2 regions of the Pseudarthrobacter sp. WHRI 8279 genome follow, and region 2 is predicted to be linked to the other one. Evidence: riboswitches for the same ligand, from Rfam matches in the RefSeq annotation. Region 2 holds a riboswitch; the other holds the start of a gene.
The links. Region 2 has a riboswitch for S-adenosylmethionine ahead of ABRP28_RS13935 (DUF1737 domain-containing protein). Riboswitches for the same ligand answer to the same signal wherever they lie in the genome.

Region 1 (15,575 bases), 1.9 Mb from region 2:
ATGCTTGGCGGTGTTGGGATCAATCGCAATAACGGCGGAAGCACCGGCGAGCGCCGCAGCCATAACGGCCGAAAGCCCCACCGCGCCGAGCCCGAAAACTGCCACGGACTGGCTTTCCTGGATGGCGGCCGTGTTGAGGACTGCGCCCATTCCGGTGAGCACGGCGCAGCCGAACATCGCCGCGACCGTGTCGGGGACGTCGTCGTCAATCACCACCACTGACTCGCGGGCAACCACCGCATAATCCGCGAAGGCCGAAACCCCAAGGTGGTGGTTGATGCGCTCGCCCGCAGGCGTGCGCAGCAGGGCTTCGCCGTGCAAAAGGTCACCGGAGCCGTTGACCTCGGCGGCCCGGTGGCAGAGCGCAGGCCGCCCTGCCCGGCAGGCCCGGCAGGAGCCACAACTGGGAACGAAGACAAGGACCACGTGGTCCCCCACGGACACGTCGGTGACGCCCTCGCCCACCGAGGCCACCCGCCCCACGGCCTCGTGGCCCAGCGCCATGGGAAGCGGCCTGACGCGGGATCCGTCCACGACCGACAGGTCTGAGTGGCACAGGCTGGAGTAGGTGATTGTGACACCCAGCTCGCCCGCGCGCGGTTCGGGACGGCTGAGCTCCTGGACCACCAGGGGCTGCGCTTCGGCATAGCTGGTGCCTGAAGGAACTGTGGAATAGAGGACTGCTGCTCGCATGGTGTTCCTGACCTTAGGTGTGTGGACACGCGGCTGCCCGGACCTGCGGTGCGTGCAGGTCCGGGCAGCCGCCCTGTCCGTGGTGCTGTGCCGTGAGGAATGCCTGTCGGCTTTATTTCTTGGCGGCGGCCAGAAGATCGGCCGTGCCCTTCGCGTCGGCGGCATCGACATCATGAAGTGAGATGCCGCGGGTTTCCTTGAGGAAGAAGACGGAGACCGCGGTGACCACGCAGGCGCCCAGGAGGTAGAACGCCACCGGAAGGGACGAACCGAAGCTGCCCAGCAGCGAGCTGGCGATGATCGGCGCCAGGGAACCGGCCACGATGGAGGTCACCTGGTAACCGAGGGAAACGCCGGAATACCGCATGCGGGTGGGGAACATTTCCGCCATGATGGACGGCTGGCCGGCGTACATCAGGGCGTGGAACAGCAGGCCGATGGTGATGGCAGCCAGGATGATGAGATCGTTGGCGGTGTCCATCATGGGGAAAGCGAAGAAGCCCCAGGTTCCGGCGAGGATTGCACCGGCCATGTAGACCGGGCGGCGTCCCAGGGAATCCGACATCTTGCCCACCAGCGGGACTGCGCAGAAGTGGATGAAGTGTGCCACCAGCAGGAGGAGCAGGATGCGGGACGTGTCCGTCTGCACAACCACTTTCAGGTAGGTGATGGAGAACGTGACAACAAGGTAGTAGAGGATGTTCTCCGCGAAGCGCAGGCCCATGGCGGTGAACACGCCGCGCGGGTACCGGCGGAAGACCTCGGCCACACCGTAGCCCTTGTTCTCGACGGTGACTTCCTTGCGGGCTTCCAGGAAGATTGGCGCGTCCTGGACCTTGGTGCGGATGTAGTAGCCGATGATGACGATCACTGCGGAGAGCCAGAAGGCTACGCGCCAGCCCCAGCCGAGGAAGGCTTCGGGGGAAAGGGTGGAGGACAGGGTGAACAGCACGGCCGTGGCGAGCAGGTTGCCCATGGGGACGGCGGACTGCGGCCAGCTGGACCAGAAACCGCGGGACTTGTTCGGGCTGTGCTCGGCGACGAGCAGCACAGCGCCGCCCCATTCGCCGCCTACTGCGAAGCCCTGGACGAAGCGCAGGAACACCAGCAGGGCAGGGGCCCAGTAGCCGATCTGCGCAAATGTGGGCAGGCAGCCCATGAGGAAGGTGGCAACACCCACCAGGATGATGCTCAGCTGCAGCAACTGCTTGCGGCCGAACTTGTCGCCAAAGTGGCCGAAGACGATGCCACCGATGGGGCGGGCAACGAAGCCGACGGCGTAGGTGACGAAGGCTGCAATGATGCCGTCCAGCTCTGTTCCGGAGTTGGGGAAGAACAGCTTGCCGAACACCAGGGTGGCGGCGGAGGCGTAAAGGAAGAACTCGTACCACTCAACCACGGTGCCGGCCATGGAGGCCGTGACGACTTTCTTCAGGCCGGAGGCCTTGACATCGGTTTCCTCGGGCCGCCGCGCGGCGGACTTTTCCGTACTCATTGATGAACTCCTTCGGCGTCTTCTTCGACACCACTGGGACAGGCTGTGGCGGATACGTGTGATTTTGGCCACGAACCGCCGGGTCCCAACGAGTATGGTCCGCCTGAACGCCAAGCTCAACGGCGAATCATGCAGAGGCTATCTGCATAAATGCACATCCACTTGCCCGCGAACCTCGGTTTTAGTCCGAGAGATGTGCCCTGAGCTGGTGGCCCAGCTGGCCTATTTCCGTCAGGAAGCCGTCATGGCCTATCGGCGCTGTGATGAGGTGCACGTCCACTTCTCCGGGGAGGGCTGCGGCAAGTTCGCGGGACTGGGCCGGGAAGTAGAGGCGGTCCGAGTCCACGGCTGCCACGAAGAAACGCGCACCTGACCGCGCCAGGGTCTCGGGAAGCGGCCCCCTCCCCCGGCAGATGTCGTGGCTCATCAGGGCCTCGGTGATGGCGATGTAGCTGTTGGCATCAAACCGCCGGACCAGCTTGTTCCCCTGGTGGTCCAGGTAGCTTTCCACCTGGTAGCGGCCTCGGTTGGCCAGGACCCCGCCCTGCAGGGGTGACTCCGGAGCCTGGGGTGCGCGGCCAAACCTGCCTTCCAGTTCCGCCGCGGAGCGGTAGGTGATGTGCGCAATCCGCCGGGCCAGGGCCAGGCCATCCTCGGGAAAGGGGCCGCCGTAGTAATCGCCCCCGTTGAAATTCGCATCCTGGCGGATCGCCAGGGTTTGTGCCTGGGCAAAGGCAATCTGCTCGGCCGTGCTGGCCGCGCCGATGGAGATCACTCCGCAGCGCTGCACCCGTTCCGGGAAGGTGATGGCCCACTCAAGTGCGCGGGCTCCGCCCATGGAACCCCCCAGCACCGCAAACCAGTTCTTGATTCCCAGCTGGTCGGCCAGCCGGGCTTCCGCCGCAGTGCTGTCCCGCAGCGTGACCAGGGGAAACCGGGATCCCCAGGGAACCCCGTCCGGTGCCGGCGAGGACGGCCCCGTGGATCCGTAGCAACCGCCCACAATGTTGATGGACACTACAAAAAAACGGTCCGTGTCCACCGGAGCACCCGGCCCGGCCAGCTGCTCCCACCAGCCCTGTTCGTCGGTATCGCCACGGGTGACGTGCGTACTGCCGGTCAGTGCATGTTCGATCAGGACTGCGTTGCTGGCGTCCTCGTTGAGGGTGCCCCAGGTTTCATAAGCCAGCGTGACGTCCGGCAGGTAGCCGCCGGCTTCAAGTTCCAGTCCCCCAATGGAGGCATAGCGGACTATTCCGTGTCCGGAAACGGTGGTACGGGCGACGGTAACCGTCATGGCAAGACCTCTTCTTACGCGCTTGCCTGCCGTCGAATGACCGGCAGGCCAGGTCTTCACCCGGGGCACCCCACCGCGGAAGGAGGGTTGCCGGCCAGCAAGCCGGGGCTGTCACTGGCACTCATGACCTGGTTCGAGTGTACGAAACAGCACCCGCCTGCCGCCAAGAGTGTGACTGGTTGTGACGGTCCCGGGCCCGGCAGGCACGCCCGCCCGGCCCGGGACCCCGCCGTCGGCCCTTGCTCCTGCTCAGGCGCCCGTGGCCGCCTTGGCGGCACGGAAGCCCGCTTCCAGGTCGGCCAGGATGTCATCGATGTGTTCGATTCCCACAGACAACCGGACCAGGCCGGGCGTTACCCCGGCCACCGCCTGCTGCTCCGGGGAGAGCTGGCTGTGGGTGGTCGACGCGGGATGGATGACAAGGGAGCGGACGTCACCGATGTTGGCCACATGGGAGTGCAGTTCGAGCGCGTCCACGAAGCGCTTGCCGGCCTCCGCCCCGCCGGCGAGGTTGAAGGACACGATCGCGCCCGTGCCCTTGGGGCCATATTTGCGGCCCCTCTCGTACCAGGGGCTGGAGGGCAGCCCCGCGTAGGCGACCGATTCGACGTCGTCACGCGCTTCCATCCACTGCGCCACGTCCAGGGCGTTGGCAACGTGACGCTCCACGCGCAGGCTCAACGTTTCCAGCCCCTGGGCAATGAGGAAGGCGTTGAACGGGGAGACGGCGGAACCAAGGTCCCGGAGCAGCTGGACGCGCGCTTTGAGGATGTAGGACAGGTTGGCGCCCAGGGCACCGTCCTTGCCGAGGTCCCGGGCGTACACCAGCCCGTTGTAGGTGGGGTCCGGGGTGTTGAAGCCCGGGAACTTCGCCGGGTCCTTGCCGAAGTCGAACTTCCCGGAGTCCACGATCACGCCGGCAATGGCGGAACCGTGGCCGCCCAGGTACTTGGTTGCCGAATGGATCACGATGTCCGCTCCCCATTCCAGCGGCCGGATCAGGTACGGGGTGGACAGGGTGTTGTCCACAATGAGGGGCACCCCGGCATCGTGGGCCACCTGGGAGATACCTTCTATGTCCAGGACGTCCTGGCGGGGGTTGGAGACCACTTCCCCGAAAAAGAGCTTGGTGTTGGGCTGCACGGCGTCGCGCCACTGCTCCAGGTTGTCCGGGTCCGCCACGAAGGTGACCGAAATGCCGAACTTCTTCAGGGTATGGGCAAAGAGATTGTAGGTTCCGCCGTAAAGGCTGGGGCTTGCGACGATATGGTCGCCGGCTTCCGCGATGTTCAGGACAGCGAAGGTTTCAGCGGCCTGGCCTGAGCTGAGCAGCAGTGCCCCGAGCCCGCCTTCAAGGCTGGCGATCCGCTGTTCCACGGCTTCCTGGGTGGGGTTGCCGATGCGGGTGTAGATAGGTGCCAGTTCAGCAAGGGCGAAACGGTTGGCGGCGCTCTCGGCGCTGGGGAACACGAAGGACGTGGTCTGGTAGATAGGGAGTGCACGGGCGCCCGTGGCACTGTCCGGCTCCTGGCCTGCGTGGATCTGGCGGGTTTCGAATGACCATCCGTTGGACATCTAAGGCTCCTTTGACTGGGCCCGGCATGCTCAAAGCACCGCGGGCCGCGCTTGCTGTCCGGCCTTTGCCGGACAGCCAGGTCCTCACCCGGGGCACCCCACCGCGGAAGGAGGGTTGCCGGCCAGCAAGCCGGGGCTTGGTGCTGGCGCTCATGACCTGAGCCCAGTGTAGGAACAGCATGTGCCCGCCGCCATGAGTGTGACCGGTTGTGACTTCCCCGCCCTCCTGCGGGACGCACCCCGCCGGACGCAGCGCTGGGAGGCACCGTATGTTGATTTCCCAAGGTTCCGCAGAAGATGCGCAGGATTGCGCGAAGTTTGGCCGTTTGCCACCGGTCCCCCGTTAGATTTGAGCCGGGAACCCGTCTCATCGCCTTTCAGCTTCCATACCAAAGGAACACTTCAGTTGCCCCAGTTCTCTCGCCTGGCACGTCGCACCGTCCTGCTCTCCGCCGTCGCCCTCTGCTCAGGCGCGGTGGCAGCCGGTCCCTGGCCGGCATCCGCAGCACACGCCGCTCCTTCTGCCGCTGTGGACGATGGCGGCCGCTACCTTGTGCAATTCGCTCCGGGCAAGGACGTCGCGGCCGAGGCGGCAGCCCTCCGCGCCCAGGGAATCGGCGTCAACAGAACATTTACGAAGGCGGTGAAGGGCGCGGCCATCGAGGCCACGCCGGGGCAGGCTGCCGCCCTGCTGCGCTCAGGCCGGGCCGCAACAGTGGAGCCGGACCACGCGGTCACGGTCTCCGAGGTGCAGCGCAATGCCCCCTGGGGCCTCGACCGGATCGATCAACAGGCGCTGCCCCTCTCCGGCTCCTACACACCTGCCGCCTCCGGCCAGGGCGTCAGCGTCTACGTAGTAGACACCGGGATCCTGGCATCCCACGCCGATTTCGGCGGCCGGGTCAGCGCCGGATGGACAGCAAAGGCTGACGGCCTGGGATCAAGCGACTGCAACGGCCATGGCACGCACGTGGCAGGAGTCATCGGCGGCGCCGTCCATGGCGTGGCCAAATCCGCCACCCTCATTCCGGTGCGGGCACTCGCATGCGATGGCTCCGGCCTCTACTCGGACATCATCGCAGGGCTGGACTGGATTGCAGATCACCACCGCCCTGGCACCCCGGCCGTAGTTAACCTGAGCATCGGCGGACCCACCAGCAGCGTGCTCGACGCAGCAGTCCAGGCCGTCATCACCAACGGCCTCCCGGCCATTGTCTCAGCGGGGAACAACGCCGTTGACGCCTGCACGGCTTCTCCAGCCCGCACGACGTCGGCGATCACGGTCGCGGCAAGCGATTCTTCGGACCGCCAGGCCTCCTTCTCCAATTTCGGCAAATGCGTTGACCTCTACGCGCCGGGTGTCGGCGTCAGCTCCGCCTGGCATACTTCCGCAACGGCCACGGCGTCACTCAGCGGAACGTCCATGGCTACGCCGCATGTGGCTGGTGCTGCCGCTGTCCTCCTCTCAGGCAACCCGCTTTTGACACCCAGCCAGGTGACCGATCGGCTGCTCTCGTCCGCGACCGGAGGAAAGGTTGCAGGATCCGGAAGTGGAACGCCGAACCGTCTGCTGTACACCGGATCAGCTTCCGTCAACAACTTTTCGGTGGCGGGGGCGATCGGGGCCAAGTACGACTCACTGGGCGGACCAGCGTCCCAGCTGGGCGCGGCCATCAGCCAGGAACAAACAGTCCAGGGCGGAGCGCAGCAACAGTTCCAATATGGGTTGATTTTCTGGTCGCCTGCAGGTGGGGCACACCCGCTGTGGGGTGCCATTGAGAAGAAGTGGTTCAACGGGCATGACTCGGGCTACCCCATCCGGGACGAGGAGTCTCTGGGCGGCGGAGCCATAGCCCAGCACTTCACGAATGGAACCATGTACTACACACCGCAAATTGGCCTTCACTACATCGGCGCCGGAATCCGGGAGGCATGGTGGAATAAGGGCGGCCAGACCGGCGTAGCCGGTTACCCTGTGTCCGATGAGAGCCGCTGGCTTGAGGGAGGTGCGGTCCAGGCTTTCCAGGGTGGAACCTTTTACTTCACACCTCAGTATGGAACCAGGCTGCTGCAGGGGGCCATCCGCTGGGAGTATGAGCGGAGAGGAGGCTACGCCTTTATCGGGCGCCCGGTCACGGACGAGTACTCCTTGAATACGTATACTCGTGCCCAGCGCTTCGAAAACGGCATCATCTACTGGTCCAACGGAAGCATATGGACCGAACGGCTCTAAAGGTGTTGATGGCGTGCCGTTGCGATGCCGGCGAAGCGACGACAATCGCTCAAAACTACCGGCGTGCCCCCCGGGCAGCCCCACAGATGCCAGCTGCAGGAGTTGCAGCGGCACCGTCCGCCTCATCGCCAGCACGTCTGGTAACAGTGTCCAGGGCTGGCAACAATCGGACCCTCGGCTTGTTGTGGGCGTGAATTTCAGCACGACTGAAAGCCCGGAGCCCAGTAAGGCTACCCTTAGCTGAGAGCCCGATCACAAAGTGCCAAGATGTTGCCATGCGCATGGATCACGTCTCTTACGCCTGTGAACACGATGGCCTGGCTGCCACCACTGACCGGATTTCCTCTGCCCTCGGCGTCGAGGCAGTAAAGGGTGGAGTCCACCCGCGGTTCGGAACCCGGAATATGATCATCCCACTCGCGGGGCACAAGTACCTTGAGGTCGTTGAGGTCCTGGACCACCCGGCTTCGGACAAGGCGCCCTTCGGCCAGGCAGTGCGTGCACGGTCTGCAGCCGGCGGCGGTTGGATGGGCTGGTGCGTCGAGGTAGATGACCTGGCCCCCTTCGAGGAACGCCTGGGCCGCTCCTCAGTCAACGGCAACCGTAAATTCCCTGACGGCCGCGAACTCGTTTGGAAGCAGATCGGCATCCTCGGCCTGATCGCAGACCCACAGGTCCCGTACATGCTCAAGTGGGAGGGCGATCCTTCCCTGCACCCCTCCAACGCTTACGAGAGCAACGTCAAGATGAGCTGCCTCACCATAGCCGGCTCTGCCGCCCGGGTAACCGAGTGGCTGGGTGAACCCGTGGAGAAGCCGTTGGAAGACGTTGCCGTGGAGTGGGTGGCACCGCACGGAACACCCGGAATCCTTTCGGTGACTTTCGAGACCGCCAACGGGGCAGTCACTATCTGATTCTCCCCTCCCGGCATGGGTTCGCCCCCGCCGGGTATCAACCCGGGCAGATACTTGAGACTGCCCGCCTAAGCTTCGGCCGCCATCAGCAGGTGACAACGGCGTCACCCGCCGATGGCGGCCGAATTCGTCTCCGAGCAGATCTGGTTTGCCTGGTTTCCCGCGCGCCCGGCCTCTTCCGGCGTAAATGTCAGACCCTCCCCCCATGATTAGTGCATGGGCAGCGAAGCGGTGGAGAAGGCGTTTGCGGACATCCGCGCCGCCCTCGCTGTGCTCAACGCTGAGGTGGACGCGTGTGGTTCAGAGCCGTTCTCGGCTGCTGATCCGTTGGCCGGGCTGGCCGATGGGACCCTGGATATTCTCGCCGGTGCCAAGGAGGCCGAAGCCGGGCTCGCAGGCCTGAAAGCCCGCGCCGCCATGAAGTACGCGGACACCGCCCATGCCCTTGCCCCTCCCGGGGCGCCGGTGCAGGCGCAGGAAATGTCCATCACCGCGGAAATCGGCGCAGTACTGGCCATCGGGCCGCGGGCCGCAAGCTCGTTCCTGGTCGCGTCCCACGCCCTGGACACGACCTTGCCCCTGACCCTCTCGGCCCTGCAGGCCGGAGCAATCTCGTGGCAGCACGCACTGGCCCTGGCGGACGAGGCCGCCACCCTCGACCCCGCCGGCGCCGCGGCCCTCGAGGCCCACTTCCTCGACCCCAACACACCAAGACCCGCCACCGCCGCCACGGTCGGGGAGATGCCCGCCTACCGGTTCAAGGCCAAGGCCAGGACCTGGCGTGAACGCCACCATCCCGAATCGATCGAGAAGCGCCACGCCAGGGGCGTGGCGGACCGGCGGGTTGAGTGCCGGCCGGACCAGGACGGCATGGCCTGGCTTTCGGCCTACCTCCCCGCGCATCAGGCCGTGGCGGGCTGGAACCGGCTTAACGCCCTCGCCCGGGCCGCACAAGGACCCGACGAGCCCCGCACCCTCACCCAGATCCGGGCAGACGAGTTCGCCGAAGCGATCCTCACCAGCGGCAGCAATCCTGCCCACTCGTCGGCGGTCCGTGCGCAGGTCCTCGTCACCGTGCCGGTATTCTCCCTGACGGGAGAGACCGATGAGCCGGCCATGCTCGACGGCTTCGGGCCGATCCCGCCGTCGATGGCGAGGGACCTGGTTGCGAATGGTGCCGATTCGTTCCACCGGGTCCTTGTCGACCCTAGGGATGGGGCGCCGTTGGAGATCGGGCGGACCAGCTACCGGGTCACCAAGGCGATGCGGAACTGGCTGCGGCTGCGGGACGGCAAATGCCCCTTCCCCGGCTGCAGCAACAACTCACTGGATAACGAGGCAGACCACCTCCTCGCCTGGCAGCACGGCGGGACCACCGGGATCAGCAACCTCGGACAACCCTGCCCCAAACACCACAAACTCAGACAAACCACCGGCTGGACACCGACACCAGCCACCAAAACTGAACCACCCGGCTGGACCTCACCCACCGGCCGGCACTACAAAAGCGAACACCAGGACTGGGAACCACCCCACTGGCCCGAATCTGTCCTGTCCGCCATGCCGGCGGGGTTGAATCCGGGGGAGCATCACAACGGGCAAGTCCCCGGCATGCTGCCCTACCCGCCCATGCCCGGCGCGTGTGCCTGCCCTGCCGCAGACCTCCCATACCCGGAACCACCACTAGAGGAACCTGAAGATGACAACCTCATAGACCTGGACGACATACCCGTGGACGACCCCCTCTGGGACGACTTCTACGCCCTGCCGCCCGTCCTGCCCCAGGACCCCATGAGCGACTGGGACCCGATCAGGGACCGGGACCCGGCACTGACTTAGCCGGCACCTCCTGCCCGCCGTCGTGTTGACAAAAGTGCCTGAGGTTGCCGCGAAGGCTTAGCCCAGGCCGACAGCCTTGCCGAACAGGCTGAAGCCCACGAAGGCCACGATGTCGAGCAGCGCGTGGGCTATGACAAGCGGCATCACACGGCGAGTGCGGGTGTACAGCCACGCGAAGACGATGCCCATCACCACGTTGCCGATAAAGGGGCCGAAGCCCTGGTACAAGTGGTAGGTGCCGCGAAGCAGCGAGCTTGCCATGATTGACAGCGGAATGCTCCAGCCGAACCTTCCGAAGCGGTTCATCAGGTAACCCACCACGATGACCTCCTCCACCACGGCATGGCGGAGCGCGGACAGGATCAGCACCGGCACCGTCCACCAGTAAGCGTCCAGTGCGCTGGGAATGATGGCCGTCGTAATCCCCAAGGCCCTGCCTGCGGCGTACAGGCCCAGGGAAGGAACGCCGATCAGGGCTGCCAGACCCAGGCCCTGGAGCAGGTCCCGGCGGGGGCGGGCGAAGTTGAAGCCCAGCTTCTGGAAGGCTGAACCCGGGTTGCTGCCATGGCCGGACGGCGCCTGCCGCTGGTCGGTGAGGAAGTAGAGCACCAGCAGCACGGGAACCAGCGCGAAGAGGATGTCCAGCAACTGGTACGTCAGGTCAAAATATTCGCGGGTGCTCTGCGAGCGGTTAAGCGTAGAGGTGCCTTCAGCCAGCGGCGCCCGGGTCATCTTGTCCAGGAGCTGCACCACGGAGTACACAGCAGACTGCCCCAAAGACAGGCCCAGGACAATCCAGACTTCAAGCCGCAGGCGACGGCGGGAGGGAACCAGCATGTTCCCATCTTGCCTTCAGTTTCTGGATCAGGGCTGATTGCCCTTCCAGTGTCACGCAGGCACAGGCCTGTATGCCACCAGGGGAACCGCAGGGCCGGGTGCCGGTCAGCCGGCGGCGACGATCACTTCCGTGCCGTTGGCTTCGAAGGCAGCCTTGTCCTGCGCCGAGATTCCGGAATCCGTAATCAGCCGGGTGAAGTTGTACCCGTCCATAGTGGCGAAGGCGCGCACGCCCACCTTGGACGAATCCGCCAGGACATAGGACACCCGTGCCCTGCTTGCAAGGAGGGCGTTAACTGAGGCCTCACCCTCTCCCGTGTTGGTTGGCCCCACTTCGGGATCAATGCCGTTCACGCCGATAAAGGCGATGTCCAGCACCACCTTCTGCATGATGATGTCCGTGTACGGACCCACCAGCTCATAGGACCGTGGATTGAGGATCCCGCCTGTAACCATCACTTTGATGCTGGGCCGGACCGCCAACTGCGACGCGATGTTGATGGCGTTCGTAACAACTGTCAGCGTGGGCTGGTTGGAAGGTGCGTTAAGGTCTTCCCGGGTTGCCAGGATCTGCGCCAGTGCGGTGCTGGTAGTCCCGCCGCACAATCCGATGACGGCGCCTGGGGCTATCAGCGCTGAAGCAGCCTGGGCAATCTGTTCCTTGGCCTCGGCGTGATCCTCACGGTTGTAGCGGCCAGGCAGGTCGTAGGCAAGGGCTCCGGTGGTGGCACCGCCTCGGGTCCGGGTGAGCAGCCGGCGTTTGGCAAGGCTGTCCAGATCGCGCCGGGCGGTGGCCGGCGAGACATTCAGGGTGGTGACAATCTCTTCGACTTCCACCTGGCCGGTCCGCGCGAGGAGGTCGAGGATTGCCGTCAATCGATCGGTGCGGGTCATGCAGGGCCTCCAGATACTCCCGCCACCCATTTAGATGACGTTTTCTGATCGTAACAGACCCAAAACGATCACCTAACGTCATACGAGCCGGGCGCTTACCGCGCCTGTTTCCCCGCCCGCCATACAGCGTATGTCAGTGGCATGCCCGGCCGGTAAGCCAGGTGCGTGGCCGACGGCGCATTGAGGACATGCAGATCCGCCCGATGGCCGACGGCGAGGGACCCCACCGCCCGCTCGCCGTCGGCGTCGTTCCCTTTGTCCTTGTGCAACGCCAGGGCACCCCCGTACGTGGCCGCCCGGACAGCTTCATGGACGCTGAGGCGCATCTGCAGCACGGCTGTGGCCACACAAAACGCCATGGAACTCGTGTAGGACGTGCCGGGATTGCAGTTGGACGCCAGCGCAACCTGGACGCCGGCATCCAGGAGCGCACGGGCAGGAGCCAGCGTCTGGCGGGTGGAAAGGTCGCAGGCCGGCAGGCAGGTGGCAACCGTGCCTCGGCTGCCACTGCCGGTTGCCGCATCCCAGCCGGTCCAGGTCCCGGCCAAAGCGTCAACATCCCTGGCGTTGAGGTAGTTCACGTGGTCCACGCTGGCGGCTTCGAGCTCTACCGCGAGCTGCACGCCCGGGCCTTCACCCAGCTGGTTTCCATGGACCCGGAGCCCCAGGCCGGCGTCACGGCAAGCCAGCAGGACCCGCCGGGACTGTTCCGCCGTGAAGGCGCCTTCCTCGCAAAAGACGTCTGCCCACTGCACAAAAGGCCGGACAGCCGCCAGCATGGGACCGCAGACCAGGTCGGTGTATTCCTCCGGGTCCTGCCCGGCGGGAACCAGGTGGGCCCCCAGGAACGTGACCTGGTCCGCCACGGTGGAGGCAATCCGTGCACTCCGGGTTTCGTGCTCAACGTCCAGGCCGTAGCCGGTCTTCGTCTCAACATAGGTGGTCCCCTGCGACACGGCCTCGTCAACACGGCCAAGCGCCAGGCGGGTCAGGTCAAAATCCGAGGTGCCCCGGGTAGCGCCCATAGTGACCGCGATGCCGCCGGCCGCATAGGACTCCCCCGCCATCCGCGCCTCGAACTCGGCAGTCCGGTCCCCTGCGAACAGCAGGTGCGTGTGGGAGTCCACCCAGCCGGGCAGCACGGCCCGGCCGCCCGCATCCACGGCGTCATCGGCGGCCGGGGCACTGGCAGCGGCGCCGATCCATGAAATCCGCTCGCCCTCAATCACCACCGCAGCGTCCTTCAGGACCCGGTGTTCCAGGTCCTGCGTCATCAACTCGGCGATATTGGTGATCAAGGTACTCATAAAGCCATTCTTCAGCGCCGCACGGACCAGCGGGTGGCTGCCAGTGCCTGCGCTGTCCGGGATTCCGGACCCGCCGTCCCGGCTGCCGGGGCTGCAGTCCCTTGTCCCGCACCGCCCTGGCCCGCCAAAATCTGGGCGGCCGCGAGCTCAGCCATGGCCGAGGACGTTTGGAAGCCATAGCCGCCCTGGCCGGCGAGCCAGTAGAAGCCCGGCGCTTCGGCGTCGAACCCCGCCACCGGTACACCGTCGGCCGCCTCCGTGCGCAGCCCCGTCCATGCCCTGCGGACTTCCGTGATTCCCAGCGTGGTGATTTCGTTCAACTTGCCCACCAGCCGCTCAATGTCGCCGGGCCGGGGCCGGGCATCCTCAGGCCCGCTGGGCTCCGATTCGGAGGGCGAAATGAGCACGTCGTCCCCGTCGCGCCGGAAATAGAATGATTTGTCCGCCGCCGCCACCATCGGGCTGTGTTCAGGCAGGGGATGGTCGACGGCGGCAATCGCCGCCGTGCGCCGGTACGGCTGGAGTCCGAGCTTTTCCACGCCGCTGATGACGGCAAGCTCGTCCGCCCAGGCTCCGGCAGCGTTGACCATGACACCTGCCTGGAAGCCCTCGGTGCCGGCACCCACCTGCCACCCGGAACCAAGACGTTGGGCTGTGTGCACCCTGGCGCCGGTAATGATGTCCACCCCGGCAGCCTCAGCGCGCTGCCGGTGGTCTGCCAGCAGGAGCGGCGCATCGCAGCCAAAGGACCCCTCATCCAGTCCTGCGGCCTGGAACGTTCCGGGGACCAGCGCCGGGCACAGCTCCAACGCCTCAGCGGGGGTAATGGAACGCATCAGTCCGCTGCCTTCCGCGGCCACCCCGTCCTCCGTGCCGATCAGCATGAAGCTGCGGGGCGTCAGGATGGGTTCGGGCAGTTCAGCATCACGCGCGGCGAGCAGCTCAAGGGTCCGGACAGTGAGTTCCTGGACCACGGGCGGGCCGTAGCTGGGAATGAACTGCCGGGCCGAGCGGGACGACGTGTGGTACGCCAGTTCCTGCTCCGCCTCCACCAGCGCCACGCTGCACCTGCCAGCCAGCGCGGACGCAAGGGACAGTCCGGCAATGCCGCCGCCGACAATCAGGACATCGTAATGTGCTGCCATTTCTCCATCCTCGCAGACTTGGCTTCCAGCGCTACTGTTCCTGGCCTGCCGCCTCGTCACGGCTGGCGACGAAAGCACGCACGCAGGTTTCGACGTCGTCCGCTGAGTGCGCGGCCGATAGCTGCACACGGATCCGCGCGGCGCCCCGCGGAACCACGGGAAAGCTGAAGGCTGTGACGAAGACGCCGTGCTGCAGCATCCGGTCAGCCACCTTCGCGGCCAGCACGGCGTCTCCGAACATCACCGGCACAATGGCGTGTTCGCCGGGCAGGAGGTCGAAGCCCTCGTCGGTCATCCGGCGCCGGAACAGGGCCGCGTTCTCGAAAAGCGTGCGCCGCAGGCCCGCCGAGTTCTCCACGAGGTCCAGGGCTTTGATGGTGGCCGCGACAATGGCCGGAGCAACCGAGTTGGAGAAGAGGTACGGGCGGGCCCGCTGCCGGAGCATGGCCACCACTTCCCCGCGGCCGGACACGTATCCTCCGGACGCTCCGCCCAGCGCTTTGCCGAACGTGCCGGTGTAGATGTCCACCCGGTGGGACACGCCTGCGTGTTCGGGCGTGCCGGCGCCGGTGGCACCCATGAAGCCGACGGCGTGGGAGTCATCCACCATGACCAGTGCGTCGTGCTTCTCGGCGAGATCGCAGATGGCCTGCAGCGGGGCCAGGTAACCGTCCATGGAAAAGACGCCGTCCGTGACAATGATCTTGCGGCGGGCATCCTTCGCCTCAACGAGCTTCGCCTCGAGGTCCGCCATGTCCTGGTTGGCGTACCGGTACCGCTGTGCCTTGCAGAGGCGGATCCCGTCGATGATGGACGCGTGGTTCAGCGCATCCGAGATGATGGCATCCTCAGGCCCGAAGAGCGATTCGAAGACCCCACCGTTGGCGTCGAAGCAGCTGGAGAACAGGATGGTGTCCTCGGTGCCCAAGAACCGGGAGACCCGGGATTCGAGGTCCAGGTGCAGGTCCTGGGTGCCGCAGATGAACCGCACGCTGGCCATGCCGAAGCCACGCTCGTCCATGGCCGCCTTGGCCGCCTGGATGATGTCCGGGTGGTCCGCCAGGCCCAGGTAGTTGTTGGCGCAGAAGTTCAGCACGTCAGCGCCCGGCTGCCCGATCTGTCCGGCCGTGATGTGGCTGGACTGCGGGGAACTGATGCGGCGTTCGGTCTTGAAGAGGCCCGCGCTGCGGATGTCGTCCAGCTCGGTGCGCAGCTGGTCCTTGATCGAGGTGTACATGGTGTTCCTTAGAGTTGGGTCCAGTCGAGGACAACTTTGCCACCTGCGCCGCTGCGGGCAAGGTCGAAGCCTTTTTCCCACTGGCCGGCAGGGAGCGTGTCCGTGACGA
Region 2 (15,575 bases):
ACCACATCGACGGCAAGCAGGTGGGCACGCCGTCAGTCCAGAAGGAACTCACCGCGGAACTCAACGAACTGTTTGCGGGCATCCAGTAGCTCGGCCTGCGATTCGGGCCGTCGCACTCTAGGTTCCGCAGGGACAGTGGCCGTAAGGTGTGGTTCATGGACTCGCAGACGCAGCCGGATGGCACCCTGACCTTTGACGAATGCTGGGAACTCCTGGCTAATGACACAGTCGGCCGCCTTGCAGTGGTAGTGGACGGCCACCCGGAGATCTTCCCGATCAACTACGTGGTGCACCGCCGAAGCATCGCGTTCCGGACGGCCGGCGTCACCAAACTCTGGAGCGCACTGTCCGAACGGCCTGCGGCCCTGGAAATCGACGGCTACGATCCCCACACCGAAGAGGCGTGGAGCGTGGTGCTGCGCGGGGATACCCAGCTCATCGAGGACCAGGCAGACAAGGATGCCGTGGACAGCCTGGGACTTGAACCATGGCAGCCGGGCGAGAAGGCGAACTACATCCGGCTGTCGGCCCGCGCGCTGACGGGCCGCCGCTTCAAGGTGAACCGCCCCGACGTCTGGGCCACCCGCGCCCAGGACAAGCGCCGCGCTTCCTTCGAGTAGTTCCGTTCCCGGTCCGGCGTCCGCAGGGAGTTTTCAACGGCGGCTTGGCGCTTGCCGATCGCGGCTTGGCACTTGCGGACGGCGGTTAGCCGGCCGAGCTGCCCAGGCGCAGTGAAAGCTGCGCTTCGAGCCCGGACAGCAGGATGGTGACGCCCTGGTCCAGCTCGGCCGAGCCCTCGTACTCGGCCAGGGCGGGGGCCAGTGCCCGCAGCCGCGGAAACTCCTTGGCGGGCAACCGGTGCAGGCCGAGCCGCAGCAGGGCTTCGTTCTCCTCCGGGTCCACCACGAATTCCTGGAGTTCGTTCAGGATATGGCCATAGAGGAAGCCGTAGTAGGCGCGGTAGACGTGGAGGGCGTCGGCCGGGCTGAAGCCTGCCCCGATCAGGAGGGAGAGGATCTGCTCGAGGGGACGCAGGGTGCCCAGCGGCCGCAGTCCCAGCGGGGTGGAGAGCGGCCTGGTCACGAGCAGTGGCACCACGTTGGGGTGCTGCAGGGCCAGGCGGCGTAGATCGTGCGCGATCTGGCGCAGCTGGGCTTTCCAGTCGGGATCCTGGGGGTGGATGGTGAGTTCATTGAGCACCAGCTCGGTGACCCCGTCCAGCAGCGCGGCGCGGTTCTCCGCATAGCGGTAGAGGCTCATCGGGTCCCTGCCCAGTTCCTGGCCGAGGCGGCGCATGGTCAGTGCGTCCAGGCCTTCGGCGTCAACCACTTCGAGCGCTTTCGCCAGTACGAGCTCCCGGCTCAGGCGCTGCTTTTGGGCTGGCCCGGTGAAGTTCGCGGGGACTTTCGCGGAGGCCATTGTTTCCGTCCTGGATGGCGGCAAGCCCTGATGGGGAGGGAAATTCCATGCGCTTGCCTGATTGGTTGTCTACGGCTAAAGTCTACAGTGTAGATGCGGCAGTGACACCGCCCGGAACCAACAATTCGGTAGTCAGCAAATTCGTAGTGCCGCTGTTCAGCAGCCCACCTGTTTTGCGGCTTCATCCACACTCCATTGCCCTGTGCACGGCATTGAGGTTCGCTGCTGTAGCCGAACGGCAGTACCACCGCACTTAGCGAAGGGAAGCCGTCTTGGCACATTCGCAGTTCGACCTCTTTCTCAAAGAAGCCACCTACCTCGACCAGGCCTCGGAATCCACGCTGGACCGTGACCGCCTGTACGGCCTGTACACCAGCTGGTGCTTTATCAACCAGCAGAAACCGGGACCTGAATCGGACTTTTGGGCAGCCATGAGCCACCGCAGGATTGCCTCCGGCCACAACGGGCTGCGCATGAAGGGCCCCGCTGCCGCCGACTACATCCTGGCGAGCTACCCCGGGCTCGTATAGCAAAGCCGCAGTAGACGGACAATGGCGTGGACCACGTGCCTTCGGGCACGGGGTCCACGCCATTCCTGTTCCTGCGGATCTCTTCTTGGCGGCGGCCGGATACGCTGCATCCACAGCGCCCCGCCCGAAAGGATCCGTACATGATTGACAGCAGCGCTGACCTGCGCGCAGGACTACGCATCAGGTTGCTCACGGCCGCGGACGCCGTCGCGCTGTCCGAGGCCTACACGCGCAATCGAGAGCACCTGGCTCCATGGGAGCCGAAACGCTCGGATGCGTTCTTTACCGGCGGGCACCAGTCGGACATAATCCGCGCCAAGCTCGGCCAGTACGCGCTGGGCTCGGAAGTTCCGTGGGTACTGGTACAGGAAGAGGACGACGGCGGGGGCACGCCGCGCACCGGCCGGGCGGGCGGGCGCGTGGCTGGGACAGTCACGCTGACGGGGATCGTCCGCGGCCCCTTCCTCAGCGCGAACCTCGGCTACTGGGTGGACCACAAACTCACCGGGCAAGGGATTGGCACGGCCGCCGTTCTGCACGCGGTCGACTACGCCCGCACCGGGCTTGGCCTGCACCGCATCCAAGCTGCCACCCTGCTGCACAACACAGCGTCCAAGCGGATCCTGCAGCGGGCAGGGTTCCGGGAGATTGGGGTTGCGCCGCAATACCTGAAGATCGCAGGCCGGTGGCAGGACCATCTGCTCCACCAGCTGATCCTGCCGCAGCCATGAGTGAGTTCAGATAAGCCTCCGCGGAGGTCGCGTCCTTAGGTGGGGATGATTTTGAAGAGGAACCGGGTCCGCACCATCACCCAGAGGAGCCCGAGGACTACGGCATAGGCGAGGGTGTTGACCAAGATGTTTCCCTGCTGGAGGGCAGGAATATTGGCAACGACGGCTATGAGAACCACGTGCATGATGAACACATAGAGGGTGGCGCGGCCCAGGGGGACCAGGAACCAGCCCAAGGCGCGCTGCACCGGCTTCCAGTACGCGGTGAGGAAGGCATAGGCCGCCACCACCAGGACCAGGACGTTTAACAGCCGGCCCGGAGCGAGGTAGGTGCGTCCGAAGAACAGGTCATACATGGCCCGGTACGCGGTGTCCGGCATGATCGCCAGGCGGACGTCAAACCCGTTGGCCAGGTACGGATTGCCCCATGACAGGAAGGCAAACGCGAAGGCCAGGGCGGTGCAGGCCGCCACCGCCCAGGGGTGCGCTGAAAGCCAGGCCACGATCCTCCGCCGGTGGAACCCGGCCGCCAGGCCGACGACGAACAGCACCTGCCACACCAGCAGGGGAAATGAATCCTCGAACTGCGACGGCAGGATCCGGAAGCGCGTCACCGTACCCGCCGCGTACACGGCCAGCGATGCCGCCAGCACCCACACGGCTTTACCGCGGTTGAGGGCCGCGAGGATCAGGGGGCTGGCCAGCAGCAGCACCACGTACAGGCCCATCACGTTGAACTGCCACGGCCCGAACTGGAGCAGCAGGATGGCGGGAAGAACCTGTGGCGGCACGGGGAACTGGAACAGCGTTTCCATGCCTGCATAGAGGTCGTAGCTGCGGCCGGCACCTTCATGCCCTGCACCGCCCGTGCCCTGGTCCACGAAGGTCGTGAGCGCATCTGTCCGGAACACCGGCAGCAGCGACAAGAGGAAGACGCCCACCAGCACCACCAGCGCCGTCAGGTAGAGCTTTCCTGCCCGGCGCGAAGTAAGGTCCACCACCGTTCCAAAGTCGTCCTTCGCCCTGGGCCCATAGACCATGCCCACCACCAGCCCGGAGAACAGGACAAACAGCTCGGCGCCCGAAACAAAGCCCACCGCCTCCTGGGTCAGGAGCTGGAACAGCGACACCAGGCCCAGGTGGTTCACCACCACAAAGACGATGGCAAGGCCACGGAGCAGGTCCACGCGGGAGTCCCTGCTGGACCTGTCGCTGTAGCCCCAGGCCGTGACCGCACCGACTTTGGCGGGGAGTTGCCACAGTGCCACCAGGAGGATGAGGAGGGCCGCCCCCACGCTCCAGGCGGCCGCCCCGGACAGCGTGTTGGACCTGACGAACGATGCACCAGGGGTGACATCGGTAACCGGCCCCGTCACCACCGGGGATCCCTCAAGCCGGGTGCGGGCAGCCTCGGCAATCCCCGCGTTTCCGGTGAGGCGCCAGTCGATGCTGGCCACACCCGTGTCCCGTGTACTGGTGCGTTCGTCCCAGACCACTGCGCCCGTCATCGCGAAACCGGCTGATCCGGCAGCTCCCAGGACCTGGCCCCACCAGCTGTCCTTGATCTCCGCTTCCGCGGCACCTCCGGCGGACGGGCTGTAAAAGGCCGAAGTCTGCAGCATCAAGGGCTTGTCCCGCCCCGCCGCATACGTCCCGTAGAAGTTTTCCCCGCCGGAGGCCGTCAGCATCTCCTGCAGCTCACCGGCGCGGGGAACGGTATTGACCGCGGTACCCCCTGCAGTGTCATCGTGGTAGGCCGTCAAGCCCACCCAGTCCACGGCGTCGTCCCCGGGGTAGTAGGGTTCGTAGGCTTTGTCCGAGCTGTTCCAGGCGCCGTCGCCGTTGGTGTCCAACAGGGAGAACCCTTCGGTTCCGGGCGCGGGCGCGTTCCGGTTCCGTTCGAAGGGATAGTCCCTGCCCAAATACGGTTCCCACACCATGGCATAACCGCCGGCGGTCCCGGCCGCCCGGAAAGCCGCTGTCACCGCCTGGAATGACTGCCGGTAGGCGGCCGGCTGCTGGCCCCACTCCACCCAGCTGGCATTCATGTCCGGAGCGAAGCGGATGAGCAGCTGGCTTTTAGAGTCACCTTTTATCCGGCGCACTTCCCCGGCAAAAGCTGCAGCGGCGTCAGGGGTGACCTGGTCCAGCGGGACAACAGGCCTTACCGTGAGCATCGCATCGGCGCCCTGTCCGGCGGATTGCTCCAGGAAGCCCCGGATGTCGCCCTCTTCCGAGGCGCGGAAGGGGAAGGCGATGTCGTGTCCGAAGATCGCGGGGGATGCCCCGAGCCGCTCGGAGAAGCCCCCGGCGGTGTCCTCTCCCCATTCGAGGACTGCGCCCAGCAGCGGCTTGCCTTCCTCCGGGAGGTTTCGGGCCGCCTGCGCCGGCCCGGCGGGCACCACCACGGCCAGGACGGCCATCAGCGCGGCGGCGAGGACGGCAGCCATCCGGTGGAGGGGCCGCGGGCGGCCGCTCGGGGCGGGACGTGCGGGAGCGGATAGCGTGCTGATGAGACCCCCCAGGGACTTATTCCTCAAGTGACGGGGCGGCGCCCCTGGACAAACTTTATCCGGGCTGGCGCTGGCGGCAGGCACCTGGCACCTGCATGCCCAAGGTGGCGCCGCCGTCGTGCGTTGAACGGACGTGGCGCATGCATCTTTGGTGCCGCGCCTCCGCGCAGCATCCTTCAGTTACGCAACATGACGACGACGGCGGTGCAGCCCCGGGCGGCAAGTGTTACGTTTTTGGGGAGTAATGAGTACCGGCGCCAAGCCCTGACTGGCCGGTCGGCAACCCTCCTTCCACGGCGGGGTGCCTCAGGTGAATACTCGGCATATCGACCATTCGAGCTGCAAGCGTGAGAGAAGGAGATCCGTCGTGTCTGACGCACCTGCCCCTGAAGAAAAACTGTCCTACCGCCTCATCAGCGGCCCGGACAACCGTGAATTCTGCGAGCGGATCTCGAACGCCCTGGCGGAAGGCTATGTGCTGCACGGCAGCCCCGCCGCAACCTTCAACGGCACCAGCGTGATCGTGGCACAGGCCGTGGTCCTGCCGGCAGCCATCGCCTCGGCAGACGCCGCAGTGGCGGATGCCGTGGACGACCTGGAGTCGTCAGGCGAAGACCTTGAGTTCGACGGCGAGGGCCACGCATGAGCTACGCAGGAGATCTGACGCCACAGGAGGCCTGGGACAAGCTGGAACAGGGCGCCATCCTGGTGGACGTACGCACCGAGGGCGAATGGGCCCACATCGGGATCCCGGACACCAAGGCAACAGAGAACGATCCACTGTTCATCCAGTGGACCTTCCCCGGGGGCATTCCAAACCCGGACTTCATCAACGACCTCAACCAGCAGGCGCCCGAAGACCGCAAAACAGAACTGGTGTTCCTGTGCCGCTCCGGTCAGCGGTCCATCGCGGCGGCCATAGCGGCCACCCAGGCCGGCTTCACCTCCTACAACGTGCTGGAGGGCTTTGAAGGCGACCCCGACCGCTTCGGCGAACGCACCGTCAACGGCTGGAAGAACCGCGGCCTGCCAACAAACCTGGGAAAGATCTAAGTGACCTTCAACGAAGACGCCGCCGGCTGGAGCCCCGATACCCAGGCCGTGCGCGGCGGCCTGGACCGCACCAACTTCCAGGAAACCAGTGAGGCCATTTTCCTGAATTCAGGGTTCGTGTACGAATCTGCCGCCGCCGCCGAGCGCGCCTTCACGGGCGAGGACGAGCGTTTTGTCTACTCCCGCTACGGCAACCCTTCCGTGGCAACGTTCCAGGAGCGGCTCCGCCTCCTGGAAGGAACAGAGGCGTGCTTTGCGACCGCGTCCGGAATGTCGGCCGTGTTCACCGCCCTGGGTGCCCTGCTCGGTGCCGGCGACCGTGTAGTGGCCGCCCGTTCGCTGTTCGGGTCCTGCTTCGTGATCCTGAACGAAATCCTGCCGCGGTGGGGCGTGGAGACGGTCTTCGTTGACGGACCGGACCTGGAGCAGTGGCGCGAGGCCCTGTCCCAGCCCACTACCGCCGTCTTCTTCGAATCGCCGTCCAATCCCATGCAGGAGATCGTGGACATCGCGGCGGTCAGCGAACTGGCTCACGCGGCCGGGGCGACCGTCGTCGTCGACAACGTTTTTGCCACTCCCCTGCTGCAGCGCTGCGGGCAGTTTGGCGCGGACGTCATTGTCTACTCCGGGACCAAGCACATCGACGGCCAGGGCCGGGTGCTCGGCGGGGCAATCCTGGGCACCAAGGAGTTCATCGAGGGCCCCGTGAAGCAGCTGATGCGGCACACCGGCCCGGCATTGTCCGCCTTCAACGCCTGGGTCCTCACCAAGGGCCTGGAAACCATGGCGCTGCGTGTTAACCATTCCTCGGCCACCGCGCTGCGGCTCGCGGAGTGGCTGGAGGAACAGCCGGCCGTCAGCTGGGTGAAGTACCCGCTGCTGAAGTCCCACCCGCAGTATGAGCTGGCAGCAAAGCAGATGAGTGCCGGCGGCACGGTCCTCACCCTGGAGCTGGCTCCCTCCGGGGGCCGCTCGGGGAAGGAAGCCGCCTTCGCGCTGCTGGACGGCCTGCGGATCATCGACATCTCCAACAACCTCGGGGACGCCAAGTCCCTCATCACCCACCCGGCCACCACCACGCACCGCGCCATGGGGCCGGAGGGGCGGGCCGCTATTGGCCTGAGCGACGGCGTTGTGCGGCTTTCCGTTGGCTTGGAGGATGTGGACGACCTGATTGGCGATCTGGAGCAGGCGCTCAAGCAGATCTAGGGTTGCACCGGGAATCAGGCGCCTTGAACGGACAGGTTCACTTCCACGGAGTCGCCTTCGCTGATTCGCGCCCTGGCCCTGATAGCCTTCTTGACCGGCAAAAGGTACGTCCCTGTTGTGGTGTCCGGGAAGAGCGAGGTCTGCCAGGTTTGGCCGGCGATTTCCGCACTCACCTGGACTGAGCCGAACGCTTTGCTGCGCCCTGCATTTTGTGCGCGGACATCGTCCGCGACGTCCGGGGGCAGGGTGAGGAAATGCCAGCCAGCCTCGCCGGGGTACAGCCAGAGTTCCGCTTTGAACGAGTACGACGACGTCACGCGCCGAGTATTGCATGCCTGCGGGGGTGCCGCCAGGGCCGTGGATATCCAGCAGGCCACTAGTTATCCACAGCCCCTGCCGTATGGTCCTTTTTGTCAGACCCCCGCAGGATGATGTCCTTATGGAAACGGACCCGGCGGTTGAGCAGGCGGAGGCAGCCGTTGTGGCTGCCGTCGCTGCGTTAGCTGCTGTATTGGATGGCAGGGACGCTGCGGTTGACGCCGGAGGGCTTAGCCCCGAAGCCACCCCAAGTCCTGCTGCTGCTTTGGATGATCCGTTGCAGCGGGTTGCTGACCGGGCACTGTGGGTTCTGGCGGGAGTGGCGCGATCGGAGGCGAGGCTGGCGGCGTTGAAGGCGCAGGCGGTTCAGGTGCTCGCTGCCGCCACGGGCCTGTTGAACGGTCCGCCGTCCTCGCCGCATGAGGCCGCGGCACAGGAGCGGAGCCTGGTGGCCGAGGTGGGATGTGCACTGGTGATCGGTGACCGGGCCGCCAGTGCGCTGTTGGCCGAGTCCCACGCCCTGACCACGTCCCTGCCCCGGACCCTTGCCGCGTTAGGGTCCGGGACGATTTCCTGGGCGCATGCCCGGGGGATGGCGGAGGAGGCTGCCACGCTTGACCCCGCAGGCGCCGCGGCCCTGGAGGCCCACTTCCTGGATCCGGACACACCCAGACCGCCCGGAGCGGCAACGATCGGGGAGATGCCGGCGTACCGGTTCAGGGCCAAAGCCAGGACCTGGCGGGAACGCCACCATCCCGAATCATTGGAGAAGCGCCACGCCAAGGGCGTGGCGGAGCGCCGGGTGGGGTACGCACCTGGCCAGGATGGCAAGGCCTGGCTCTCGGCCTACCTACCCGCTGACCAGGGCTTGGCGATCTGGAACCGGCTCACCGCCCTCTCCCGGGGAATGCAAAGCCCCAACGAGGCGCGCACTCTCACCCTGCTCCGCGCAGACGTCCTCGCCACCGCGGGCCTCACCAGCGGCGCTGGCCACATAGACTGCACCCACGGCAAAGACAGCACAGGCTCCGGCACCGGCCCTGGCGACAGCAGCACAGGCTCGGGCACAGACCAGGGCACGTCCATCCGGGCGCAGGTCCTCGTCACCGTGCCGGTATTCTCCCTCATGGGACTGACGGATGAGCCCGCGATGCTGGACGGGCACGGTCCGGTACCGGCGTCCATGGCCCGGGAACTCGTCGCGAATGGTGCCGCCTCGTTCCATCGGGTCCTGGTTGATCCGAGGGACGGGGCCCCGTTGGAGATCGGCCGGACCAGCTACCGGGTCACCAAAGCCATGCGTGACTGGCTGCGAATGCGGGACGGCAAATGCTCCTTCCCCGGCTGCAACAACAACTCGTTGGATAACGAGGCAGACCACCTTTTGGCCTGGCAGCACGGCGGGACCACCGGCATCAGCAACCTCGGACAGCCCTGCCCGAAGCACCACAAACTTCGGCATTCCAGCGGATGGATACCAACACCGGCCACCAAAAATGAACCGCCCGGCTGGACCTCACCCACCGGCCGGCACTACAAAAGCGAACACCAGGACTGGGAACCACCCCACTGGCCAGGCTGGGTTACTGACATGTGGAGTGCTGCAAAGCAGCCGGATCCAGGACAACCGGTTTTGTCTGCGTTCGAAGGCAGGGACCTCCAGGGCTTTGTTGAGCATTTTGGGATGCCTCAGGACGTGGACCCGCCCGATGACTTCGATCCGCCAGACGTGGACCTGCCGGAAGACCCCGGACCCACGGAGGATGAACTCCCCAACGACCCGTTCCCGAAGTGGCACCTATGGCTGGAAGCGTCCCTTTCGGCTCTTTAGGTCAGGCCACGGTGTAGGACAGACCAGGGCTGCAGGACAGACCAGAATCGGCTGACGCCCAGGGCTGCACAAGGTTGCCCAGGGCTGCCTAGGACTGCCGGACGCGCAGCAGGTCCGGAGCAGCTTCCACTTCCGCGAGGTCGGGGGCACCCCGCATGGTGATGTTGACTGCGTGGTTCACAACGGCGCCCAGGCCGAGATCTTCGGGCGGAGGACCTGCCATGGCCTTGTCCCGGACCCGGCGTTGCTCAGCTGCCCCGGTGCCACGGGCGATGATGTCCTCCACACCCTGGCGGACGATCGCGAGCTCTCCCTGCTCGTCCAGGACGGGCGCGAGATAATCCACCAGCGAACGAACCACATCCGTGGCCCTGGCCGGCCGGAACGTGCCGAAATCCAAAAGCTCCCCGCTGAGCCCGCTGCTGCTTGCCTGCCATGCAGCCATCCGCAGCAGCACAGTGGGCACCGGCGCAGGGTCCACGCCGTCCCGCCACTCCCGGCTGGCCGACTCCACCAGTGCGCGGACCAGGAGCGCGATGAGCGCAGCGTCCTCGGCCCGGAGGCAGACATCGGCCACGCGCACTTCCACAGTGGGGTGATTCCGGGAAAGCCTGGCGTCGAAGTAGAGCATCCCCTCGTCCAGCATCACTCCGCTGTCCAGCAACCGCGTGACAACCCGACGGTACGCGGGGTAGGTCCCGTAGATCCCCGCGGGTCCGGACGTGGGCCAGCGGTTCCAGGCCTGCGTCCGGTAACTCTCGAAGCCCGTCGCCATAGCGTTCCAAAACGGGGAGTTCGCGCTCAACGCGGTCAACACGGCAAGCTTGTCCCGGATCCGGTCCAGGACCGCCACGCCCTCCTCCGGCGATTCGATATACGTGTGCACATGGAAGCCACACGTGAGCTGCTCCTGCGCCGTGAGGCCGAAGCGCTCCAGCATCAGGGCATACCGGGGGTCCGGCGTCGTATGGCTGGTGGAAGCCAAGGGGGAGGTGGCAAGCGCCGCAACCCGGGCACCGTTCTTTTGGGCAGCCCGGTCAGCAAGCGTCCGGCCGGCACGGATCTGGTCCAGCAGTACGCCGTACTCCAGGCAGGGCCGCGTCTGGGTCTCGATCTGCTCAAGCTTAAGCTCGGCACTCAAACCCATCTCGTCGTCGTCGTAAACGGTCTTATCTTCGGTTTCCAGCGCATGGGCATCCGGTGCATCATCGGCGGCCATCCTGTGCCCGGACAGCAGGGCATCGGCCAGTGCAAGCGGCTCCCCCGTTGCCGGGTCAACAATCAGGAGCTCTTCCTCGACGCCGAATGTACGCATACTGTCATTCTGCGGCAGGCAGGAAGATTTTGGAGTTGATCCGCCTTTCATGACGAACCGTGAAAGGTCAGTCCTGGAAGTACTCCACCTTCGCACCGATGGCGTTCAGCCGCTCCGCCAGGTCCTCATAGCCGCGCTCAATGACGTAGATGTTCCGCAGCTCTGACACTCCCCGCGCAGCAAGCATCGACAGCAGCAGGCAGGCTGCCGGACGCAGCGCAGGCGGGCAGCCCACCTCGGCCGCACGCCATTTTGTGGGTCCGTTGACATAGATCCGGTGCGGGTCCAGCAGCTGCACCTGGGCGCCCAGCCGGTTGAGTTCCGTAAGGTAGATGGCCCGGTTTTCGTAGACCCAGTCGTGGATCATGGTCTGGCCCTGGGCGTTGGCTGCGATGACGGCGAAGAAGGGCAGGTTATCGATGTTGAGTCCGGGGAACGGCATGGGGTGGATCTTGTCCTCCGGAGCGTGCAGCTCCGAAGGCTTGGTGGTGACGTCCACCAGGCGCGTCCGGCCGTTCCGGGCCATATACTCGCCGGAGATCTCCAGCTCCTGGCCCATCTGGCCCAGGGTTGCGAGTTCAATCTCCATGAACTCAATGGGCACGCGCCGGATGGTCACCTCTGAATTGGTGACAATGCCTGCGGTGATCAGGCTCATGGCCTCGATGGGGTCCTCTGACGGGAAATATTCGATCTCGGCGTCGATGGACAGGCGCCCCGTGATCTTCAGGGTGGTGGTGCCCACCCCCTCGATCTCCACGCCCAGCATCTGCAGGTAGAAGCAAAGGTCCTGCACCATGTAGTTGGGGCTGGCGTTCCGGATGACGGTTGTACCCTCACGGTGGGCTGCTGCCATGATGGCGTTTTCGGTGACAGTATCGCCGCGCTCTGTAAGCACGAATGACCGGTCCCGGCTGTCTGCGGGCGGGGCCTGCACACTGTAAAAGCCCGCGGTGGCCTCCACTGAGAGGCCGAACTGCCGCAACGCCTGCATGTGCGGCTCAACCGTACGGGTGCCGAGGTCGCAGCCGCCCGCATACGGGAGACGGTACCTGGCCGACTCGTCCAGCAGCGGGCCCAGAAGCATGATCACGCTCCGCGTGCGGCGCGCAGCGTCAACATCCATGGCTTCCAGGTTCAGCACGGCCGGCCGCCGGAGCTGCAGGTCGGTGTCGTTAAGCCAGGTGCACTCCACGCCGATGCTGGTCAGGACCTCAACAATCCGGTTCACTTCTTCGATGCGCGCCAGGCGGCGAAGGATGGTGGTTCCCCGATTGATCAGGCTGGCACAAAGCAGTGCCACCCCGGCATTCTTGCTGCTGTTGACATCCACGGAACCGGAAAGGGTGTGGCCGCCCTCAACCCGCAGGTGGGTCATCTGCGGCTTGCCCACGTTTACGATGCTCCTGTCGAAGATCGCCTCGAGGCGGTGGATCATTTTGAGGCTCAGGTTCTGCTTGCCCTGCTCCATCCGGGCAACGGCGCTCTGGCTCGTGCCCAGTTCGGAAGCCAACTGGCCCTGGGTCCAGCCCTTCTCACTGCGGGCGTCTCTCAACATGGCGGCAACGTGTTCGGCGGTTTCCTGCGTCATAGTCAATTTTATATCATAAATGAGCTAGAGGGGAGGATTCGCAGGCAATTGACAGGAGCAATGGGCGAAGCCTTACCCGTTTCATGCGATAGAAGCGGACTCCTGGTCACCTTGACCTCCCCGGCCCCCGGCGGGACACTGGAGGAGGATCCCTTCGTCCAGCGGCAACGGAGGCAACATGCGCCGCACACCAGCCAGCGAGGCGTCGCCAAGCAGAAGACTGCGGGGCAGGGCACAGCCGCACTGGGCATCACCCGCCAGGAATACACGGGCCCTGCCGGTCATGTTGGGCTTCCTTCTGGCCGCGCTGCTCCTGATGGCCGGCACTCCCGCCCACGCCGCGCCCTCACCCGGCGAGGGGCAGCAGTCGCTTCTGGGGAATGACATCTCCTGGCCGCAGTGCAACGGCGATTTTCCCATGGACCAGGCTTTTGCCATTGTGGGCGTCAACAACGGCCTGGCCAACACCACGAATCCCTGCCTGGACGAGCAGCTCAGGTGGGCAGAGGATTCCGCAGGCCACCCCGGCCAGCCCACCGTCTCCCTGTACGTCAATACCGCCAATCCAGGCACCGCCGGCTCCTGGTGGCCCGAAAGCGACGAATACCCGGCCGGGCAGGTGGTCCATAACCCTTACGGTCCCTGCAAAGACGGGGATTACGGCAAGGCCTGCGCCTACATGTACGGCTATGCCAAGGCCTACGACGACGCGTACCTCCGCGGGATCAGCCACCCCGCCAGCTACTTCTGGTGGCTGGACGTCGAAACGGAGAACAGCTGGTCCCGCACCGACAAAGACGCCAACCGGACAGTCCTGGAAGGCATGACGGACTTCTTCCACAGCATCGGGGCCAAGGTGGGTATCTACTCGACCGGCCAACAGTGGGAGCGGATTGTTGGAACGGTCAGCAGCTCGAGCAATCTCTATGTGCTGCCCAGCTGGCTGGCGGGATCGCTGAACGCCTCCGGCGCGGCGGACGCCTGCTCCAAGGAGCCCCTGACCGCCGGCGGCAAGGTGGTGCTGGCCCAGTTCGGATCCAGGGGGTTCGACTACAACTATTCCTGCCTTTAGACCGGTGCAGGTGTCAGCTTCCCAGCCACACCATGTTCCATGTTCCGAGGGACACGGCTGCAATCACGGCTGTTCCCGCCATCACCACGCCCCCGGCTAGCACCCAGGCATCCAGCGCGCTGAAGGTGGATTCACGCGCCCACGTCCGGCGTCCGCCGCCGAAACCGCGGGCCTCCATGGTCACGGCCAGCCGTGACGCCCGGCGGATTGCCTGGACCAGGAGCCCGAAGCTCTGCCCCAACGTCGCCTTCAACCGCTGCATTGCGCTGCCCCGGGAACCCACACCCCGGGCCCGCCGGGCCATTCCTATGGTCTGCCACTCTTCCGCCATCAGGCCCACCAGCCGCATGGCCGCGAGCGTGCCCAGCACGAAGCGGTGCGGAAGGCGCGCCTTCTGCGCCAGCGCATCGGCGAGGTCCGTGGGGTCCGTGCAGCTCATCAGCAGCACGGCCGGAAGGGCGATGGCCAGCCCGCGCAGGGTGAAGCCCACCCCCAGCTCCAGCGAGCCTTCGCTCATGGTCCAGATGCCGACGTCGATCAGCGTCCTTCCGCTGTCCGGAGCCAGGATGGAGGTACTCCAGCCTCCCACGGCCGCGGCAAGGATCAGCGGCCAGCCGCGCTGCCACAGCAGCGTCACCGTCAGGCCAGCGAGAGGGAACAGCAGGAATTCGAAAGCCAGCGCCACCGATGCGGAAACCCAGTCGATCGAAAGGGCCAGTACGGCGGTGATGAGGAAGACGGCGGCGAACTTGCTCAGGGGATTGGCCCGGGCCAGCAGGGCCTGGTTGCCGCGCAGGTTCAGCTCCTGCCTCATGGCGCCACCGGTTCCGGGGCAGCCATGCGCAGCTCAGTGCCACCCAGCGCGGCCGTGAACTCGGCGTCGTGGGTTACGGACACCACTGCGGTGCCGGCATCCAAAAGCTCGGACAGGAACGAGGCCAGCTCCGCCCAGGTGTTCGCATCCTGGCCGAACGTCGGCTCGTCCAGCACCAGCACCTGGGGATGCGCTGCCAGCACGGTGGCCACGGAGAGACGCCGTTTCTCCCCGCCGGAGAGCGTATAGGGGTTTGCGTCCACGAGGTGGGTCAGCCGCAAACGCTCCAGCAGCTCGTCAACGCGTTCTTCCCCGTGTCCAAGGTGCCGCGGGCCGAAGAGCAGCTCATCCAGCACCCTCCCGGTGACGAACTGGTGCTCGGGTTCCTGGAACACGGTACCGATCCGCTCAATGAGCGCCTCGGCCTTCCAGGCGTAAGGGTCAATCCCGGCGCCGCGGCTGAGCTCCAGGGTTGCGGAAACCTTGCCTGCCACCGGCTCCAGGAGCCCCGCGAGGGTCAGCGCAAACGTTGACTTGCCCGCACCGTTGGGACCCGTGATGGCCAGCGCCTGCCCGGCCCGGACCTGCGCGGAAATGTCCTGCTGGACGGGGACCGGGGGTATTTTCCGAAAGCCGCTGCGGCGGGGGCGTTCGCGAGAGACCGCAAGTTTCTCGGCCGCCAGCAGCAGGGCTCCGGAGGGGGCGGCCGGGCTTGCTGACCGGGCCCGCGTCTGCGGAACGTACCCGGGCACCCACACGCCTGCCGCGGCCAGCATGGTCCGGGCTTCGGCGAGCACCTGGTCCGGAGGGCCGTCAAGCAGCACGGCATCATCGGTGGCGCTGCCCGGCTGCAGCACCACGATCCGGTCCACCAGGTCCTTCCACACAGCCACCCGGTGCTCCACCACAACCAGCGTGGCACCGGTTTTGTCCAGGCAGCGGCCCACGGCGTCGCGGACTTCCAGCACACCGGCCGGGTCCAGGTTCGCTGTGGGCTCGTCAAGCAGGATCAGGCCCGGCCGCATGGCAAGGATCCCTGCCAGCGCAAGGCGCTGTTTCTGTCCGCCGGACAGGGCCGACGTCGGATGGTCCAGCGGCAGGTGGGAAAGTCCGACGTCGTCCAGCGCTTCGTGCACGCGGGCCCAGATGGCGTCGCGGGGCACGGCAAGGTTTTCGGCG

Region 1: linked by a shared signal. The riboswitch ahead of ABRP28_RS02370 (homoserine O-acetyltransferase) and the one ahead of ABRP28_RS13935 (DUF1737 domain-containing protein) in region 2 are both predicted to bind S-adenosylmethionine.

The regions. Positions count from the first base shown of each region.
Region 1 covers NZ_CP168162.1:527,038-542,612, reverse strand. Annotated here, with positions in the region: gene ABRP28_RS02380 (alcohol dehydrogenase catalytic domain-containing protein) at 1-693, opposite strand, end outside; gene ABRP28_RS02375 (MFS transporter) at 806-2,188, opposite strand; gene ABRP28_RS02370 (homoserine O-acetyltransferase) at 2,370-3,485, opposite strand; SAM riboswitch class IV at 3,499-3,614, opposite strand; gene ABRP28_RS02365 (bifunctional o-acetylhomoserine/o-acetylserine sulfhydrylase) at 3,735-5,060, opposite strand; SAM riboswitch class IV at 5,103-5,218, opposite strand; gene ABRP28_RS02360 (S8 family serine peptidase) at 5,467-7,293, shown strand; gene ABRP28_RS02355 (VOC family protein) at 7,569-8,207, shown strand; gene ABRP28_RS02350 (DUF222 domain-containing protein) at 8,424-10,046, shown strand; gene ABRP28_RS02345 (CPBP family intramembrane glutamic endopeptidase) at 10,104-10,883, opposite strand; gene ABRP28_RS02340 (DeoR/GlpR family DNA-binding transcription regulator) at 10,989-11,777, opposite strand; gene hutI (imidazolonepropionase) at 11,873-13,084, opposite strand; gene ABRP28_RS02330 (FAD-dependent oxidoreductase) at 13,096-14,229, opposite strand; gene ABRP28_RS02325 (glycine C-acetyltransferase) at 14,261-15,466, opposite strand; gene tdh (L-threonine 3-dehydrogenase) at 15,475-15,575, opposite strand, start outside.
Region 2 covers NZ_CP168162.1:3,011,290-3,026,864, forward strand. Annotated here, with positions in the region: gene ABRP28_RS13905 (aminodeoxychorismate lyase) at 1-89, shown strand, start outside; gene ABRP28_RS13910 (pyridoxamine 5'-phosphate oxidase family protein) at 156-620, shown strand; gene ABRP28_RS13915 (TetR/AcrR family transcriptional regulator C-terminal domain-containing protein) at 706-1,419, opposite strand; gene ABRP28_RS13920 (hypothetical protein) at 1,692-1,949, shown strand; gene ABRP28_RS13925 (GNAT family protein) at 2,090-2,680, shown strand; gene opgC (OpgC domain-containing protein) at 2,716-5,130, opposite strand; SAM riboswitch class IV at 5,434-5,547, shown strand; gene ABRP28_RS13935 (DUF1737 domain-containing protein) at 5,561-5,839, shown strand; gene ABRP28_RS13940 (rhodanese-like domain-containing protein) at 5,836-6,246, shown strand; gene ABRP28_RS13945 (O-succinylhomoserine sulfhydrylase) at 6,247-7,455, shown strand; gene ABRP28_RS13950 (DUF1905 domain-containing protein) at 7,470-7,772, opposite strand; gene ABRP28_RS13955 (DUF222 domain-containing protein) at 7,895-9,604, shown strand; gene ABRP28_RS13960 (glutamate--cysteine ligase) at 9,693-10,919, opposite strand; gene ABRP28_RS13965 (UDP-N-acetylglucosamine 1-carboxyvinyltransferase) at 10,987-12,510, opposite strand; gene ABRP28_RS13970 (hypothetical protein) at 12,689-13,582, shown strand; gene ABRP28_RS13975 (energy-coupling factor transporter transmembrane component T) at 13,596-14,396, opposite strand; gene ABRP28_RS13980 (ABC transporter ATP-binding protein) at 14,393-15,575, opposite strand, start outside.